2 regions of the Paenibacillus sp. MMS20-IR301 genome follow, and region 2 is predicted to be linked to the other one. Evidence: predicted binding sites of a transcription regulator. Region 2 holds the regulator's gene; the other holds the start of a gene.
The links. The regulator CtsR, encoded in region 2, represses protease genes until heat stress. The targets are predictions, from matches to a motif close to ATGGTCAATAAAGGTCAAACA.
Positions count from the first base shown of each region.

Region 1: a site for CtsR is predicted at 4,448-4,468, ahead of clpP (ATP-dependent Clp endopeptidase proteolytic subunit ClpP). Genes of this name have one in related genera too.

Region 1 is NZ_CP135275.1:5,687,452-5,696,846, forward strand. It holds gene gap (type I glyceraldehyde-3-phosphate dehydrogenase) at 1-534, opposite strand, end outside; gene LOS79_RS24190 (sugar-binding transcriptional regulator) at 651-1,703, opposite strand; tRNA gene LOS79_RS24195 (tRNA-Arg) at 2,033-2,107, shown strand; gene LOS79_RS24200 (beta propeller repeat protein) at 2,287-4,263, opposite strand; gene clpP (ATP-dependent Clp endopeptidase proteolytic subunit ClpP) at 4,557-5,153, shown strand; gene LOS79_RS24210 (GDSL-type esterase/lipase family protein) at 5,264-5,902, opposite strand; gene LOS79_RS24215 (PdaC/SigV domain-containing protein) at 6,036-7,139, opposite strand; gene LOS79_RS24220 (SIMPL domain-containing protein) at 7,381-8,139, opposite strand; gene LOS79_RS24225 (HPr family phosphocarrier protein) at 8,433-8,702, opposite strand; gene whiA (DNA-binding protein WhiA) at 8,800-9,395, opposite strand, start outside.
Region 2 is NZ_CP135275.1:6,512,547-6,521,941, forward strand. It holds gene eis (GNAT family N-acetyltransferase) at 1-921, shown strand, start outside; gene LOS79_RS27865 (CtsR family transcriptional regulator) at 1,187-1,648, shown strand; gene LOS79_RS27870 (protein-arginine kinase activator protein McsA) at 1,679-2,200, shown strand; gene LOS79_RS27875 (protein-arginine kinase McsB) at 2,230-3,294, shown strand; gene clpC (ATP-dependent protease ATP-binding subunit ClpC) at 3,331-5,799, shown strand; gene radA (DNA repair protein RadA) at 6,043-7,410, shown strand; gene disA (DNA integrity scanning diadenylate cyclase DisA) at 7,424-8,500, shown strand; gene pssA (CDP-diacylglycerol--serine O-phosphatidyltransferase) at 8,566-9,303, shown strand.

The sequences.
Region 1 (9,395 bases), 830 kb from region 2:
GTGGATTGTAGTCATCAGGCCTTCTACGATACCGAACTTGTCGTTCAGAACTTTTGCCATTGGAGCCAGGCAGTTAGTTGTGCAAGAAGCGCCGGAGATTACAGTTTCGGAACCATCAAGGATGTCATGGTTAACGTTGTAAACAACAGTCTTCATGTCGCCGGTAGCTGGAGCGGAAATAACCACTTTCTTAGCTCCGCCTTTCAGGTGCTTCTCAGCTGCTTCTTTAGTTGTGAAGAAACCTGTGCACTCCAGAACGATGTCTACGCCAAGCTCGCCCCAAGGAAGTTCTTCAGGGTTGCGGTTAGCCAGAACCTTAACTTCTTTACCGTTTACTTTGAAGAATCCGTCATGAACTTCAACGTCTCCCTGGAATTTACCTTGAGTTGTATCATATTTAAGCAAATGAGCAAGCATCTTAGCGTCAGTCAAGTCGTTGATTGCTACCACTTCGATACCTTCTACATTTTGAATACGGCGGAATGCAAGGCGTCCAATACGTCCAAAACCGTTAATACCAACTTTTACACTCATTGAATAGTTCCTCCTAGATTTCGTTTTATTTATTCAAGACAGGCCGTGAGGCTCGTCAAGACAACAATGTTAAGTATAATGCAAAATACCTTCGCGTGCTCCCCATTAATTGGGAACTATAGCACTTGCTGCAACTGTTTGTCGATTTCTTTGCCGATTTCGACCGCAGCCGCTTCATCCGTCACCAGAATATCCTCTTGCCCGAACCGCAGCATCGCATGAATAGCCTTAGCCTTGCGTTTGCCTCCGGCAATACCGATAACAACCTCTGTCCGGAGAATGTCTTCCAGGCGAAGTCCCATGGTCAGCATGGTATGAACCACTTCGCCGTTCTCATTGAAGTAATAGCCGAACGATTCGGCTACGGCCCCTTCGCCCTGAATCTCGGAGATAGTCTCCTCATCCAGCCTGCGGCGGTGGGTCATTTCAATGGCATCGCCAATTCCATGCACAATAATACGTGATCTGCGGATAATCTGCACAATCTCTCCGATATTGGAGTCCAGTGCAAGCGACTGATAAGCATCCCCGCTAAGCAGATCCGGCACATGCAGCAGGCGGTAGTTAGCGCCAAGCCGCTTGGCCATGGTTGATGCAATGGTGTTGGCCTGTATCTCCATGCTCTCTCCCAGTCCCCCGCGCGCCGGAACGACCCAGGCGTTCTTATAGGAAAGGGATAACGGAGGGGTCAGCTGGTCGGCCATTTCTGCCAGGGTTGATCCTCCCGTAACGGCAATCGTATCATCGCCGTGCATGAAGCTGAGCAGTGCCTTGGAGCCGGCCCGCCCCAGTTCACGTTTGGTGAACAGCGATGTCTCACAGTCGCCAGGTACCACTACTACTTTGGTGAGACCGTACGTTGAACGAATTTTCTCTTCCAGATCATCCAGGCCGAAGAGGCTCTTGGCGATCGGCTCCAGCAGGTCAAGCAGTCTGCGACCGGCATCGCTAATGCGCATACCGACGCTCTCGATCTCAATGAGCCCTTGCGATTTCAGAAGATCCGTCTCGGCGCGCAGCACCCGCTCGGTCATATCAAGCGACGCGGCCAGCGTTCTGCGCCCAATAATATCGGACAGCATGATCTGATGTAGAATCGTATACCGTCTCTTAAGGGTTTCCATGAGATCAGGCAGAAGCTGCTTTTGGATTTCCAATAGATTACGCATACTTTCACTCCTGCAACTTCGTCTTTCTCTTTCCCCTTGTTCGTGGTCTTAAAATGTCCCGGGTTAACTTTTTAAGTCCCACCCATATTCTACCCAAAACTGACGCGGAGTGCAAGTGTTCCGAGAGTATAATTCTCAGGCCGGTTTATTCTTATACATCCGTCGGTCCTTGAGAGGGCCGTCCGGACCAAAACTGCGCCGGAAAACACTCTTAGGCCTGCTTGTCCGGCTGCAGGCTTTCCTGAAATATTAGCTTTCAAAACTATTTTTGATCAGCTTAGCTTAAGGCATTGCTTTTATCTGATAAGTATATTATAATAATTTCTGTTGCGCCCGTGGTCCAATGGATATGACGTAGGCCTCCGAAGCCTGAGATCCAAGTTCGATTCTTGGCGGGCGCGCCATCATTTACAACTTAACCAAATAAATATATTTGACCCGCAAATTGGTAATTTACTTTGCGGGTCTTTTCATGCTGCAGAAATTTTTGACCGCACAGAACTTAATGCAGGATGGCCGCGTTCAAGCACAACAGTTCCCATCCTGCATCACCTTACGTTATTAATAATCTTCGCCGAATTAATTAAGGTTTATATGTCAGATACGTCCCCTTGTTTCCCACAACAATGTATTGCTGCCCGTCCCAGATAATTCCCGTCAAGTACTCTGATGTCCCCGACTTCATCTTGGTCCAGGTCTTGCCGTCGGCAGAGCGCAGGATTAACCCGCCGGCCCCCACTGCCATGAACTCTCCGTTGCCGTAAATTACGGAACTGAGCCGGTCTTCCTTCTTCGAATTATGATCAACCCAGATGAAATAATACTTCTCATAGGCTGTATAAGCCGGAAATGCTGCCTTAATCCACTTGCCGTTCTCCAGGTAGTAGAGCAGCGTTCCTTCTTTCTCCGAATATTGATACTTAACGGTGCGGTTATTGCCCGAAACGGTAACCGGTTCATTGTCTATGCTCTGCTTCTTAGCCGGAGAGACATCGATCCAATTTTCTTTGTTTGTGTCATAGTTATAAACTTTGCCAAAGCGTGTACGTCCGGTAAACTTCTGGCCGTCCCATTTGACATCAACCCCGTTGTCGAGTTCATAGAAAACACTGCCTTTGGAAGTACCTTCGCTGCTTATTCTGGTGAAGGTATAGGTGTTCGCCAACACCCTCCAATGCCAGTCCTCCTGGCTCAGCAGAAATGCGAAATCGCCTGCAGGATTAGTATCAGCACTGTCCACATTAAACGTTCTGTCGAAGGCATACGGGCTATCCCACTGGACTCTGTCTGTTGATGTCAGAAATCTGCCATTGGAACCGTACAAGTAATAGCTGCCAGACTGATAGCCGATTCCGTAAATATCGAACCCAAACGAGGATTTCGCTTCCTGAACCGTGTGCTTCGTGAAGCTTACCAGGTCCGGGGAGGTGTAGATGCCTCCGAACGAGGTAACGGCTATGTATTGTCTGCCATCCCAGATGGTCTTGTAGAAATTGATCCGGTCCGGATTAATTTGTGAGATAGTATTCAGGCCAGGGTCTCCTTTGTCCACTTCCTCTGATAGGCCCGTATTCTCGAAGATATTAACACTCGTCCAGCTTACCCCATCGGCCGAACTGGCCAGATAACCGCCATTCAGGTTCATCACATAACGGCCATTCATATAGTCGACCGTATCAGGCGCAGAGGATTGCGTCCAGTCCAGCAGCTTCTTGTTCGCGGCGTTGAACAGCTTGCTGCCCCAGCTGTCTGCAACAGCTGCGCCAGGCTGCGGACGTGCCGAATCATAGATGACTTTGGCCGCAACATAACCTTTGGAGCCGTAAGTTAAATCTTCTGCCTTATAATCGTTAACGGTCCAGTTTACCAGATTTTTGCTGGAGAGCACATTTCTTTCCGTCAATATAAAATAGGCACCGTTAATGTATTTAATTCTGGCAGCTTGATACTGGTACTGCGCCGCTTGCACAGTCTTCCAGGATTTTCCGTCCTTTGAACTGGAGACATACACATAACCGGTTCTGGATGAATTCTCGCGCTTAGCTTCACAACCCTTTGACGGCTCCGAAGGAAAGCAGAACGCATCCATCTGCGTTAACACGACAAACTGCTTACCGTCCCAGATTACACTAGTATTAGTGACACTCCGCTGTTTCGAGAAATCACCTGTCTCTGCTTCCTTCATTGTGGGCACCTGGCTTTTGGTCAAAACGATAGCCTGTCTGCTCCATTTCAGGCCATCTGCCGAAGTCAGCAGGACGTTCTGCTCCCCTACCGCAGTAAAGACACCATTGCCGTACGCTACAGAGAGCAGATTAGTACTGATGCCTGTCTGTACGACATGCCAATTCTCCCCGTCCTCCGATCTCACAATGGCTCCAGCACCGCCGGCTGCAACATAAATTCCTTTGCCGTTGGTAACGTCATACAGATCACTGCCAAAGAACACTGAGGACTTTGCAAATGAATACACGGGCTGAGCCGCAGCAAATACCCCTCCGGCCGGAAGCAGCAGCAGGCAGAGCATAATCAATAGCGGATTTATTATTTTTTTGGACAACTGTGTCTCCTCCTTAAGATTAAAAAAATATTTCAATGTATAATTTTAGTATAGTAGTTAACTATTTAGTGGGAAGTGACTTATTTACACTTTCAAAATTATTCCGGAAATATGACTAAATACCCGGATAGGGAGAAGAAGATTTCCGCAAAAGCCACCGGGCCGGAAATCTTTTTAGAAAGCGGGTTTGACTTTCTTTGACTTTTTGTTTGAATTTGTTTATCATGTGGTTATTACGGTAACAGTAAGAAATGAATAACATTCGAAGCACCAATTTCAAGGAGGTTTTCCACGTGAGTTATATTCCTATGGTAGTAGAACAGAGCAACCGCGGTGAGCGCGCTTATGACATCTATTCCCGCCTGCTGAAGGACCGCATCATTTTCCTTGGAACGGAGGTTAATGACGTGGTAGCCAACTCCATCATCGCCCAAATGCTCTTCCTGGCTGCCGAGGACCCGGATAAGGATATTCACCTGTATGTGAACAGCCCCGGCGGTTCCATTACAGCGGGTATGGCTATATTTGATACAATGCAGTACATTAAGCCGGATGTATCCACCATCTGCGTAGGGATGGCTGCTTCCATGGGAGCATTCCTGCTGAATGCCGGCGCCAAGGGCAAACGCTTTGCTTTGCCGAACAGCGAAATCATGATTCACCAGCCGCTGGGCGGCGCACAGGGCCAGGCTTCCGATATCGAGATCCGCGCCCGCCGCATCATCAAGCTGCGTGAGAAGCTGAACCGCATTCTGTCTGAACGTACCGGCCAGCCGCTGGAGAAGATCGAGAAGGATACTGACCGCGATTACTTCATGAGCGCTGCTGATGCTGCTGAGTATGGTATCGTTGATAAAGTTATTGAGAAGACTTTGCCGACAGGCGTATAATCGTCCACACTAAAAAGGCTGCCAGAACCCGTAAGGGTTCCGGCAGCCTTTTTAGTGTGCTTAAGCAAGTGCGGCGTGCATCAGCCATCCCGGGACACAAAGCCCTCCCATCAGCCCAGGCGCCCATATCCCAGGTTATCCAGCTTCCCGGCGATGACGCGGTAGCCTCTGCCGTTAGGATGAATGTGGTCAATGAACAGCAAACCGCGTTCATTGCCGGCAAATTCATTGTAAATGGAAGCAAATCCGCATACCCTGCTGCTGTATCCTGCAGTATATCTGTTAAACTGCCTCACCCAATCCGTAGCTTCATCTATTTGCGGATAGGGGTTATATAAACCGACAATCCGGATGAGATAAGGCCCCGGCATTCCGGCCTTCAGCTGTGACAGCGTACTCATGATATCGCTGATATTCCGTTTGCAGTTGCGCAGCGCCTTCTGCAGCAGCGGCGGCAGATCACCAGGGCGCGTACCGGCAGCTTTGGCCGCTTTGATTAGGTCATTACCACCAATCGAGATCGTAATCAGATCGGCATCCTGAATGGCCCGCCGGAAGTTGTAATCCGTCTTCAGCCGCTGCTCCAGCCCCTCGGTAGTCAAACCGTTAACGCCCAGATTGGTCAGATGGACCGGGGCACGCAGTCTGGCCTCCGCCATCCTGCGGTAGACCGGCACGAAGCCGTTACCGGGCAGCGCTCCGAACCCCGTCGTCAAAGAATCGCCGATTGCTGTATACTGATAGCTCATCTGTATCCACCCCCGTTCATTAAGCCAGCTTCTTTCTTTAGCTTATGAAGCGGCGGTGCAGCCGGGAACGGCGAGATGTCCATAATAATAAGAGGCAGGCTGAGTAGTGATCAGCCTGCCTCTTACATGATTCTTATTTCAGCCCTGCGAACGGACTGCTTCCATCAGGCAGCAGCTCCTTGAAGCTGAAGCTAAACTCAGGGAAGCCTGTAGCATATGCTGTATAATCGTACACCTGGAAGAAGAGCACGGCCTTGCCGTCTTTCAGGTAGAAGTACTTCTCTGTATTCAGCCCCGTAAAGCCTCCCAGATACCCTCCATTTGCTTTGAGCTCGGTGGTCAGTCGGGCATTAAGCTGTTTCTTGTAATTCGGATTGGCGCCGAACAGATCACCCAGCAGCAGGCGTTTGCCGTCTTTAAGCGAGAAGGTAAACGCGTTGCGGAGAGTCAGGCCATGGGCACCTCCGGTGTATCCGTACTGGTTCGTAATCAGACTCAGCACGCCGTCCTGATTATAAGTAACCACATAACCGCCTTCGAATTCATAAGGACGGTCGTCTTCCCATTTATTCTTCACCTGCTCTTCAGCCTCAGCCGCATACTTAAGAATAGTCTGCTTGATGGTATCGTTGATCGCCTTCTCGGCTTCTGCGCTCTTCAGACCGCTGACTTGCGGGTAATCCAGCTTAATCGGCGCATCCTTATAGTCCTTGGTGTAGCTCTCTGTCGTTATAGTTACAGCGTTCTGTGTGCGCTTCATAACATTCAGCCGTCCTGTTGCAGCACTCCAGTCCCCTTTATAGCCCAAATAGTCACTCAGCAGATCAAACGGAACATAGAGACGGTTATTGAGATTTTTCACTCCATATTCACCAATGTAATAATTGTTCACTCTGACCGCAGTATCACCATATTCCGTGTTCGTCAGCGTCAATTTCGTTGAACCTTTACCGGCCGTATAAGTTTTCTCGTCTTTATCATAAGAGAGCGGCAGTCCCAGCCCGTCACGCAGGAACGTTACCGGAACCCACACCTGACCTTCCCGGAATAGACCTGTCTGCGTTGTAATTTTACCGTTTACCTTAAGTACTACTGCAGATGAGGCAGCTTTGATCTGCGGGGTGGCAGCAGCGGCCCCGGCATATCCGGCCGGAAATACATTTCCACTCAGCAGCATTCCTGCTGCAATAACTCCTGCTCCCCATTTACGGGTAAATTTCTTGGTATTCTTCTTCATTGTCCTTATTCCCCTTCCGCTGGTGCGATGATGAACTTGATGTGTACTCTCAGCTTCACTCCTCCTATTATAGGGAAACCAGGAGCGGTGAATGTTACAATGCACTTTACAGTTTCTTAAGGTTTGACCGCACTTTCATCAGACCATATGACATTTACTTAAACAAGTTGAGAACTTTAGAATAAATAAAGACGCCTGCCCCGGCTGTAACCAGCAGAGCAAGCGCCTCTTCAGGATCACTTTATTTCAGTTCATACGTTACGCTCAGCTGAGTGCTGACTTTGACTTCTCCCGGTTCAACGGAGCTTGATCCGGCCATGTCCGCTGTAGCATTAAGCATTTTTGCACCTTCAGCATACGCTACCGGATAATTTCCGGTGTCATTCTGAATTACAGTTACCACCAGGCCAAGTCCGCGCTTAGCTGCTTTAGCAATGGCTGCCGCTTTTACATCCGCATTCTGCATAGCCTTCTCGATAACCTGTGCTTCAAAAGCGGACGGGTCCTCAATGGCAAACTGTGCGTTGCCGATATTGTTCGCTCCTGCAGCCGATGCAGCATCAAGCAGCTGTCCGACCTTAGTCAGGTCACGGTAGGCAACCTGCAGGGTATGCTGGGCGTTGTAGCCTTTCACCTGCTGGCCATCCTTCTCGCTGTATACATAATTCGGCTGCACGTAGAACTGGGTGCTCTGAATATCCTTGTCTGCGATTCCCCAAGTCGTCTTCAGCAGTGCAGTCAGCTTCGTAATCTTCGCTGCAGTCCCCTTCTGCGCCTCTTGCGCCGTATCGGCAGTAGTATTCACCCCGATGGAGAGATAGACGATATCCGGCTTGATGGAGAGCTCACCTTTACCAATTACACTCACAATATTCTTCTGTGACTCGTCGGCGGCGTAAGCCTTTTCAGGACCTTTAAACACTCCGCTCAGCCCCATTCCTCCAATAATCAAGCTTCCTGCCAGCAGTATTGCTCCAAGTGATTTACCCCATTGTTTCATTGCTTGCCATCCCCTTTCAATTCTCTTAAGTGTTGGTATCCTCTAGACGGGCCAGCTTAGTAAATGTTGCATAATTCTATGTAAGATAATTAATATTTTATTTCAGCTTAACAAGGATAATCATCTGCCGTTCTCTATCCAGAACCGCCGGATAACATTTCCGTCTGCCTCAGTGTATTCCTCATCCTCCAGACCGCCATTCCAATACCCTTAGAATGGTATGAAAAAAAGCCCCTGAGGGCTTTCGATCAATGTACGATGACATATGGTGCTTAGTTAAGAGCATGCAGAACTTATTGGTTCTCAAGCTCTTCCTTGCTTACAAGACTTGTCAAAGCGGTTACAGCTTGTTCCGCATCCGCGCCGTCAGCGCTGATATAAATCTCCGTACCGGAACTGATCGCAAGGCTCATAATGCCCATGATGCTCTTGGCGTTAACTTTTTTATCGTCTTTTTCCACGAAAATCTCCGACGAAAACTTATTAGCTTCCTGCACAAACAATGCTGCCGGCCGAGCATGGAGCCCCGTCTTCAACCGGACAACTACCGGGTGCTTTGTCATGAAACCCTTACCCCCTATTTGAGATCTGCCCAAAAATTTCACATTAATTTTATAATATTATATCATTATAACGCCTACCGCACTAGAAAAAAAATAATCAGCCGCCCCGCACTTTGTCTGCCAGCTCATCAATTTTACGCAACCGGTGGTTTACGCCTGATTTACTGACAGTCCCGCCCAGCATATCCCCGACTTCCTTCAGGTTGATATCGGGATGGGCCAGTCTGATTTCCGCAACCTCACGGAGTTTGTCCGGCAGGCTCTCCAGTCCCACCTCGCGCTGCAGCAGCTTGATGTTCTCAATCTGCCGGACCGCAGCACCGATCGTCTTGTTCAGGTTGGCGGTTTCGCAGTTGACGATCCGGTTGACGGAGTTGCGCATATCACGCATAATCCGCACATCCTCGAATTTGAACAGCGCCTGGTGGGCTCCGATCAAGCTGAGAAACTCAATAATCTTCTCGCCTTCCTTGATGTATAGGATGAAGCCTTTTTTGCGTTCTATGCAGCGGGCATTCAGGTGAAATTCACCAGCCAGCGCAACAAGCGCCTTGCAGTGCTCCTCGTACATCGAAGCGATCTCCAGGTGATAAGAGGAACCCTCCGGATTATTGACTGAACCGCCAGCCATGAAGGCCCCGCGCAGATAAGCGCGTTTGCAGCAGTTCTTCCCGACAATTTCTTCATCAATCC
Region 2 (9,395 bases):
CGACGGCAGGGTTATGTAGCCAAGCTGCTGACGCATACGCTGCAGACGATGAATGAGGCGGGACAGCAGCTGTCCTTTCTGCACCCGTTTTTGATTCCCTTTTACCGCAAGTTTGGCTGGGAGGTCTACTGCGAGTATAAGAAGTACAATATTCCGGTAGCTAAATTCCCGCGGAAAACTGAGATACAAGGCACTGTAAAGCGTGGAGGGGCTGCCATTGAAATTCTGCAGGAGCTGTACAGCGGCTTTGCCGCCCGGTACAATGGCACACTGCAGCGGGATGAGGAATGGTGGAAGAACAGAGTGCTTGATGAGGAAACGCATCAGTGTGTATTTTATTCGGAGCAGGGTGAACCGCAAGGGTATGTGCTGTATAAAATAGTGAACAAAGAACTCGTGATCGATGAATTTATATTCATAAATGAGGCGGCCCGGCAAGGGCTATGGACCTTCCTGGCCAATCATGACTCGATGATTACCGGAGCGCAGCTCAAGCTTGTACCGCTTGACGATATACTGCCGTATTTGCTGCCCGACCCGCGGATACCGCAGGAGAACCACCCTTACTTCATGGCGCGCATTGTCAATGCCAAGGCGTTTGTGGAGCAGCTGTCTTTTAACATCCCAGGCGGTGTCCGGCAGAAACTGATCTACATTGAAGATGAGTATGCACCATGGAATAGCGGACTATGGTCATGGACAGCAGACAGGCAAGGAGATACAACATTCACACAGGTTCCCGGAGAAAAATCTTCAGCGGATCTCGTATGCAGTATCGGCACGCTTACAGTATTGCTTATGGGTTACCGGCGTCCAGTTGAGCTGGCCCGTTACGGGCAAATATCCGGAGCTCCGGATGCGGTTGAATGGCTTGAACAACTGATTCCGCCGGCAGAAACTGCACTATTCGACTTCTTTTGATCATAACAGGGCTCTTCCGCTTTGCATAAGGCTGGAGGGCCTTGCTGCACTCATCTATTCCTTATCGGTCCGTCATTATCCGGAATACATTGCTGCTAAAAAGTAAAAAATAAAAGCAACCACTTGGAATTCAGTGAGAATATGTTATAATATGAAAAAAGTCAAAGAAAGTCAAAGTCAACGAACATTTGGCGCATACATGGCCGGACGATGTTGGCACAACACAAACAGGCTTTATTAAGGCTTACACACTGGAGGATGAGTGATGCGTAATATCTCCGATATTATTGAACAATATCTGAAGAATATTTTGCATGAAAGTCCCGAAGGTACGGTGGAAATTCAGCGCAATGATCTGGCGGACCAGTTCTCCTGCGTACCGTCACAGATCAATTATGTCATCAGTACACGCTTTACTCTGGAAAAGGGATATGTGGTGGAGAGCAAACGCGGCGGCGGCGGTTATATCCGTATTCAACGCTTCGAACTGCCCCAGAATGTGGCATTATACGCACATCTGAACTCCACTATAGGGAACAATATGGATCAGAATTCCGCCGAAGGGCTGATATATCAGCTGGAGGAAGCAGGTTTTCTGTCTAAGCGTGAAGCATGTCTGATGCGGTCTGCTGTTTCCCGGGAATGCCTGACGGTTAATCTGCCGTACCGGGATGAGATCCGGGCCAAGCTTATGAAGGCTATGTTAATCTCTTTGTTAGGCAAATAATTGTCAAAACTGTAAGGAGGGGCACCGCTTATGCTATGCCAGGAATGCGGGGTCAAACCAGCTACACTCCACTTCACGAAGATAGTGAACGGGGAGAAGACAGAATTTCATATTTGCGAAAGCTGTGCGCGGGAGAAGGGTGAACTGATTCCCGGAACTGCGGGCGGGTTCTCCATTCACAGCCTGCTGTCCGGACTGCTTGATCTGGAAGGGGCAGGCAAGGGTAAGGCAGCGGCACAGACCGTGCAGGGGCTGCAGTGTGAAAACTGCGGTATGACCTACTCGCAATTCAGTAAGCTTGGACGGTTTGGCTGCAGCTCATGTTATAAGTATTTCGACAGTACGCTTGACCCGCTCTTCAGACGGGTGCATGGCAGCACGGCTCATGTCGGCAAGCTTCCGAAACGGGCTGGTGCACAGATTATGTGCAAACGCCAAATTGATGAGCTGAAGCAGGAATTGCAGCAAAGTATTGTGCAGGAGGAGTTTGAAACCGCAGCTGAGCTGAGGGACAGAATCCGTAAGCTTGAAAAAGAAATGCCACAAGAGTAAAGTCTTTGATATATAGGGGGGATTCGCTTATGTCAAGTCTCCGGTATACCGAACAAGCACTCAGTGACTGGATGCGCTGCGGCGGAAGCCATTCCGAGATTGTCATCAGCAGCCGCATGCGCATCGCCCGCAATCTGGAGCATCTGCCGTTTCCGTTATTAGCCTCTGCGCAGCAGTCAGAAGAGGTGCTGGAGCAGCTTGCACCTGTATTTCAAGGGGAGGCCGCGGCGGATTTCGGCAGCTTCGAGCTGCTGAGGCTGGATGAGCTGGATGAGCTGGATAAAAAGGTGCTGGTTGAGAAGCATCTGATTAGTCCTAATCTGGCGGATGATTCCAAAGGCGGCGCCGTCATCCTTAATGAGGACGAGTCGGTCAGCATTATGATTAATGAGGAGGATCATCTCCGCATTCAATGCCTGTTCCCAGGACTGCAGGTCAGGGAAGCCTGGGTAAGAGCCACAGCCATCGACGATATATTTGAGGCTGCTGTCAATTACGCTTTTGACGACCGCAGAGGGTACTTAACCAGTTGTCCCACTAATGTAGGAACGGGACTCAGAGCATCGGTGATGGTCCATCTGCCGGCGCTGGTCATGACCCATCAGATCAACCGGATTTTGTCCGCAGTGAATCAGGTCGGGCTTACCGTTAGAGGAATTTATGGCGAAGGCAGCGAAGCAGTAGGGAATATCTTTCAGATCTCGAACCAGATTACGCTGGGCCAGACTGAAAGTGAAATTATCGAGAATCTTCACAGCGTGGTCACACAGATTATCGAGCATGAGCGCAATGCGCGTGAACGCCTGCTGGCCGATTCCGCACTGCGGATTACCGACCGCATCAAACGTTCCTACGGGATTCTGTCCTACGCAGCTGTGATGGAGCTTAAGGAGTCCGCTCAGCGGCTCTCCGATCTGCGGCTTGGCGTCGATCTGGGGATACTGGAAGGGCCTTCGATTTCAGTGCTCAATGAGCTGAACGTCAAGACTCAGCCAGGCTTTTTGCAAAAGATGTTCGGTGACGAGCTGTCGTCCACAGAACGCGATATGTACCGGGCGAAGCTGCTCCGGGAGACACTGGGATCACAATATTAATTATAGATATTTATTATCCGTGGAGGTGCAGGAGATATGATGTTTGGAAGATTTACGGAACGCGCACAAAAGGTGCTGGCGCTGGCGCAGGAAGAAGCCGTACGTTTGGGACACAACAATATTGGGACAGAACATATTTTGCTCGGACTGATTCGTGAGGGAGACGGCATTGCCGCCAAGGCTCTGATCGGGCTCGGACTGGGTCTTGAGAAGATTCAGGATGAAGTGGAAACGCTGATCGGCAGAGGGCAGGAGCAACCGACCAACATCGCTTATACTCCTCGTGCCAAAAAAGTTATCGAGCTGTCCATGGACGAAGCCCGTAAGCTGGGACATACGTACGTCGGCACAGAGCATATCCTGCTCGGTCTGATCCGTGAAGGTGAAGGCGTAGCAGCCCGCGTTCTTAATAACCTGGGAATCAGCCTGAACAAAGCCCGCCAGCAGGTCCTGCAGCTTCTGGGCAGCAGTGAAGCGACTTCAAGCCACAGCGGTACTCCGGTTAACGTTAGTACACCAACGCTGGATGGTCTGGCCCGCGATCTGACGGCTTATGCCAAGGACGGCAACCTTGATCCGGTTATCGGCCGCAGCAAGGAAATCGAGCGTGTAATTCAGGTGCTTAGCCGCCGGACCAAGAACAACCCGGTTCTGATCGGTGAGCCCGGGGTGGGTAAAACGGCAATTGCCGAAGGTCTGGCCCAGAAGATCATCAACAATGAAATTCCGGAAACCCTGCGTGATAAACGCGTAATGACCCTCGATATGGGTTCAGTAGTTGCCGGTACGAAATACCGCGGTGAGTTCGAAGACCGCCTCAAAAAAATTATGGATGAGATTCGTCAGGCGGGCAACATCGTACTCTTCATCGACGAGCTGCACACTCTGATTGGAGCCGGCGGTGCGGAAGGTGCGATTGATGCCTCCAACATTCTGAAGCCTGCTCTGGCCCGCGGTGAGCTGCAGTGCATTGGTGCCACTACGCTGGACGAATACCGCAAATATATTGAGAAGGATGCTGCGCTGGAACGCCGCTTCCAGCCGATCACAGTGGATCAGCCTTCCCCAGAGGAAGCTGTACAGATTCTGTTCGGTCTGCGTGACCGTTATGAGGCTCACCACCGGGTGAAAATTACCGATGAAGCGATTGTGGAAGCCGTAAAGCTGTCCGACCGCTACATCCCTGACCGGTTCCTGCCGGACAAAGCGATTGACCTGATTGATGAGGCCGGCTCCAAGGTAAGGCTGAATTCTTACACAATTCCGCCGAACCTCAAGGAACTTGAAATGCGTCTCGATGATATCCGCAAGGAGAAGGATTCCGCTGTGCAAAGCCAGGAGTTCGAGAAGGCTGCAGCACTGCGTGATACAGAGCAGAAGATCCGTGAAGAGCTGGATACCACGAAGAATCAGTGGAAAGAAAAGCAGGGCCGCGCAGATTCCCAGGTAACCCCTGAGGATATCGCCCAGGTCGTAGCCAGCTGGACCAGTATTCCGGTCAGCAAGCTGAAGGAGGAGGAGACAGAACGTCTGCTCAACATGGAGGCTCTGCTGCACGGTCGTGTAATCGGCCAGGATGAGGCGGTTAAAGCTGTGAGCCGGGCGCTTCGCCGGGCGCGTGCAGGTCTTAAGGATCCTAAACGACCAATGGGCTCCTTCATCTTCCTCGGACCAACCGGGGTTGGTAAAACCGAGCTGGCGCGGGCACTTGCCGAAGCGATGTTCGGCGATGAGAATGCCGTAATCCGGATCGACATGTCGGAATACATGGAGAAGCACTCGACATCCCGTCTTGTAGGGGCGCCTCCAGGATATGTAGGGTATGAAGAAGGCGGACAGCTGACAGAAAAGGTACGCCGTAAGCCTTACTCCGTTGTCCTGCTGGATGAGATCGAGAAGGCTCACCCTGAAGTATTCAATATTCTGCTGCAGGTACTGGAAGACGGCCGTCTGACCGACTCCAAAGGCCGGGTGGTTGATTTCCGCAATACACTGATCATCCTGACCTCGAACGTAGGGGCACAGGCGATCAAGAAGAATTCAACACTTGGATTCACTGCAGTACAGGATGCAGGCGCCGATTACAGTAATATGAAGGGCAAGGTTATGGAAGAGCTGAAGAAGAGCTTCCGTCCGGAATTCCTGAACCGGATCGATGAGATTATCGTCTTCCACTCTCTTGAAGAGAAGCACATCGCCGAAATCGTGACGCTGATGTCCGACGAGCTGCGCAAGCGGCTGCGTGAATATGATGTGGACTTTGAGCTTACAGACGGCGGAAAAGCATTCCTCGCCAAAGAAGGATATGATCCGGCATTTGGTGCTCGTCCGCTGCGCCGGGCAATCCAGAAGCATATCGAGGACCGCCTGTCCGAAGAGCTGCTGAAGGGCAACATCAAGAAGGGGGATTCCCTCAAGATTGATGAGGTAAACGGTGAGCTTGTTGTTACCACGGTAGATACTCCGGCAGAGCTGTCTTTGGAGAAGGAAACTCCAGCGGAATAAATTTCCGGCACCGGTACAATTTTTAAGTTTTGATGAAACAAAACTCCCGCTCCTCCGTATAGAGGGGCGGGAGTTTTTTTGCAGCAGGGGACGATTAATTTTGCCGTAAATCAGGCAGGTTAAGGGTAGCCAGTGTGAAAAGTAGATCTTAAGTGACCTTTCGTTCAGTGTGCAGAAATGGTAAACTTTGAGTAAGAGAAAATTATCCGCAATTTTAGCAAGTTCGGACTGTAAGGAGCGCACATGGCCAAACCAAAAACAAAATTTTTCTGTACTGAATGCGGCTACGAATCACCGAAGTGGTTTGGTAAATGCCCGGGCTGCCAGGAATGGAACTCGATGGTGGAGGAAACAGAAAGCGTAGTCAAAACCCAAGGCATGAATGCACCTATTTTTCAGAGTAAAGAAAAGGCGCAGTCGATCATAAATATAGAAAGTGACAAAGAGCCGCGTATCCTGACAGGCATCGGTGAGCTTAACCGTGTGCTTGGCGGCGGGATTGTACCCGGCTCGCTGGTACTGGTCGGAGGCGACCCTGGAATCGGGAAATCTACACTGCTGCTGCAGACATCGCATGCCCTTACTACCCAGGGGCTTCGTGTGCTGTATATCTCGGGTGAAGAATCGGTAAGGCAGACCAAGCTTCGCGCGGACCGTCTTGGTGCGTTGTCAGCAGAGCTGTATGTGCTCTGTGAGACAAATATGGAGAGTATCGAGGATGCGATTGAGCAGATTAAGCCGCAGTTTCTCGTGATCGACTCGATCCAGACTGTATTTATGCCGGAAGTAACCAGTGCGCCGGGCAGTGTGGCGCAGGTGCGGGAATGTACGACAAGATTCATGCGCATCGCCAAAATCCGCGGAATAGCTACAGTGCTTGTAGGGCATGTGACTAAGGAGGGCGCAATTGCCGGCCCGCGGATGCTGGAGCATATGGTGGATTGCGTGCTTTATTTCGAAGGAGAACGGCATCATACGTACCGGCTGCTGCGGGCAGTGAAGAACCGTTTCGGCTCCACGAATGAAATTGGCATTTTTGAAATGGGCGAAGTAGGGCTTACGGAGGTGGAGAACCCTTCCGAACTCTTCCTGTCAGAGCGTCCGCTTGGCGTTGCTGGTTCAGCGGTAGTGGCCAGCATGGAAGGAACAAGACCGGTGCTTGTAGAACTGCAGGCGCTTGTTGCGTCCACTCATTTCCCGTCACCGCGCAGAATGTGCACAGGGATGGATCATCAGCGGATGGCACTGATTATTGCCGTGCTCGAGAAGCGGATGGGGATGTTCCTGCAGAACCAGGACGCCTACCTCAATGTGGCCGGCGGCGTGAAGCTGGATGAGCCCGCAGTAGATCTGGCAGTTGCCATTAGTATCGCCTCGAGCTTCCGTGATATCCCGACGAAGCCGTATGATGTGTTCTTCGGGGAGGTTGGGCTTACCGGTGAGGTAAGAGGAGTGTCACGCGCAGAAATGCGGGTGAAGGAAGCAGCCAAGCTGGGCTTCCGCCGGGTCATAATGCCCGAGAAAAGTATGAAAGGCTGGAAGCATCCGCAGGATATCCAGATTATCGGCGTCAGCACTGTAGCAGATGCGCTAGCGGTCGCGTTAGATTAGGGGGCACAGGGACATGAAGGAATACAATCCATTAGATAATATGAATGATCTGCTTAGAATGGCTGCACCCGGAACACCTTTCCGGGAGGGTCTTGAGAATGTACTGCGCGCGAAGACCGGAGCGCTTATTGTTGTCGGATATAGTCCCGAAGTGATGGAGGTTGTCGACGGCGGATTCTCCATTAACTGCGATTTTTCACCCAACTATTTGTATGAGCTGGCCAAGATGGACGGTGCCATTATTCTGAGTGAGGATCTGAAGCGGATTCTGTACGCCAACACCCAGCTGATTCCGGATTCCTCCATTTCATCGATCGAGACAGGCATCCGCCACCGGACGGCAGAGCGGGTAGCCAAGCAGACCGGCAAGCTTGTTGTATCCATTTCGCAGCGGCGAAACATTATTACCCTGTATCAGGGCTCTATCCGGTATGCGCTCAAGGAGATCGGGGCCATTCTGGCCAAAGCCAATCAGGCCATCCAGACGCTGGAGAAGTATAAAGCTGTATTGACTCAAGGACTGACTAACCTGTCTGCCTCCGAATATGAAGGTATTGTAACTGTAGCTGAGGTAGTAGGTGTAATCCAGCGGGTAGAAATGGTGCTGCGGATCAAAATGGAAATTAAACGTTACATCAACGAGCTGGGCAATGAAGGTAGGCTGATCAGCATGCAAATGGAAGAACTGGTCGGAAATACAGAGGAAGAAGCCTGGCTTCTGTACAGAGACTATGCCAGAGAGGAGCAGGAGGACAAAATCCGCGAAATTATCGCCGGGCTGAAGCGCAGCAGCGACGATGAACTGATGGATGACAACCACATAGCCCGTCTGCTCGGCTACTCTTCGACGGCGATTGCATCCGAGGAGGTCGTTACTCCGCGGGGGTACCGTCTGCTGAACAAGATTCCGCGCCTGCCAAATGTAATCATTCACAATCTGGTGGAACGCTTCGAAATGCTGCCTAATCTGATGACGGCGAGCATCGCTGAGCTCGATGAAGTTGACGGCATTGGCGAGGTGCGTGCACGCAATATTCAGGACGGACTGAAGCGGCTCCAGAAGCAAGTTCTTATTGACAGGCAAATGTAAATAACATACAATCACGTAATATTGGCTTCTAGTGAAGTTCAAAGTAAGCAAATTGAGGTGAAGAAATGATACAAAAATCAATTCCAAGTCTGTTTACGATCGGTAATCTGATGCTTGGGATGTTTGGTATCATGATGGCGTTTGACGGCAAGCTGAGCATGGCCGCTATCATGGTGATTATCGCTATGCTGCTCGACGGGCTGGATGGCCGTGTTGCACGCGCGCTGAAATGTGAGAGTGAATTCGGCAAGGAGCTGGACTCTTTATCGGATGTCGTTTCTTTCGGGGTCGCGCCGGCACTGATTATGTACCTCACAAGTCTGCAGGATATCAATTCTGCGGTAGGCTGGACTATTACAGCAATCTTCCCTGTATTCGGAGCTTTGCGTCTGGCCCGGTTTAATGTCCGCCCGGGAATTCCGGGATATTTCGTAGGGTTGCCGATTCCTGCTGCAGGTGGCGTTCTCGCCACACTGGCGCTTTTCCATAAAGATGTATCTGCCCCATTCATGATTGTTGCTACCCTGCTGCTCTCTTACCTGATGGTCAGCACGGTGAAGTATCCGAATTTCAAGAAGATTGGTCTGCCCAAAAAGGCGGTAATAGGCGCACCCGTAGTTATCGTCATTGCAGTAGCGGTTGCAGTTGTGTTTCCTGAACAGATTGCGAAGCTGATCTTTGTGCTGCTGGCGCTATACGCATTGTATGGCTTCAGGCAGAGCCTGGGTCTCCTTACCGCCCGCCGCCAGCGCCGGCGCAGAAGACGTTCGGAAGACAAAGTCTATCAATCAAAGAACGGATAAAGCTCATCCCGCACTGATATCACTTTCTTAAATTTTAACAAAAAGGCTTTGCCCTCCCTTAATCAGGAGAAGGCAAAGCCTTTTTTGTGTGA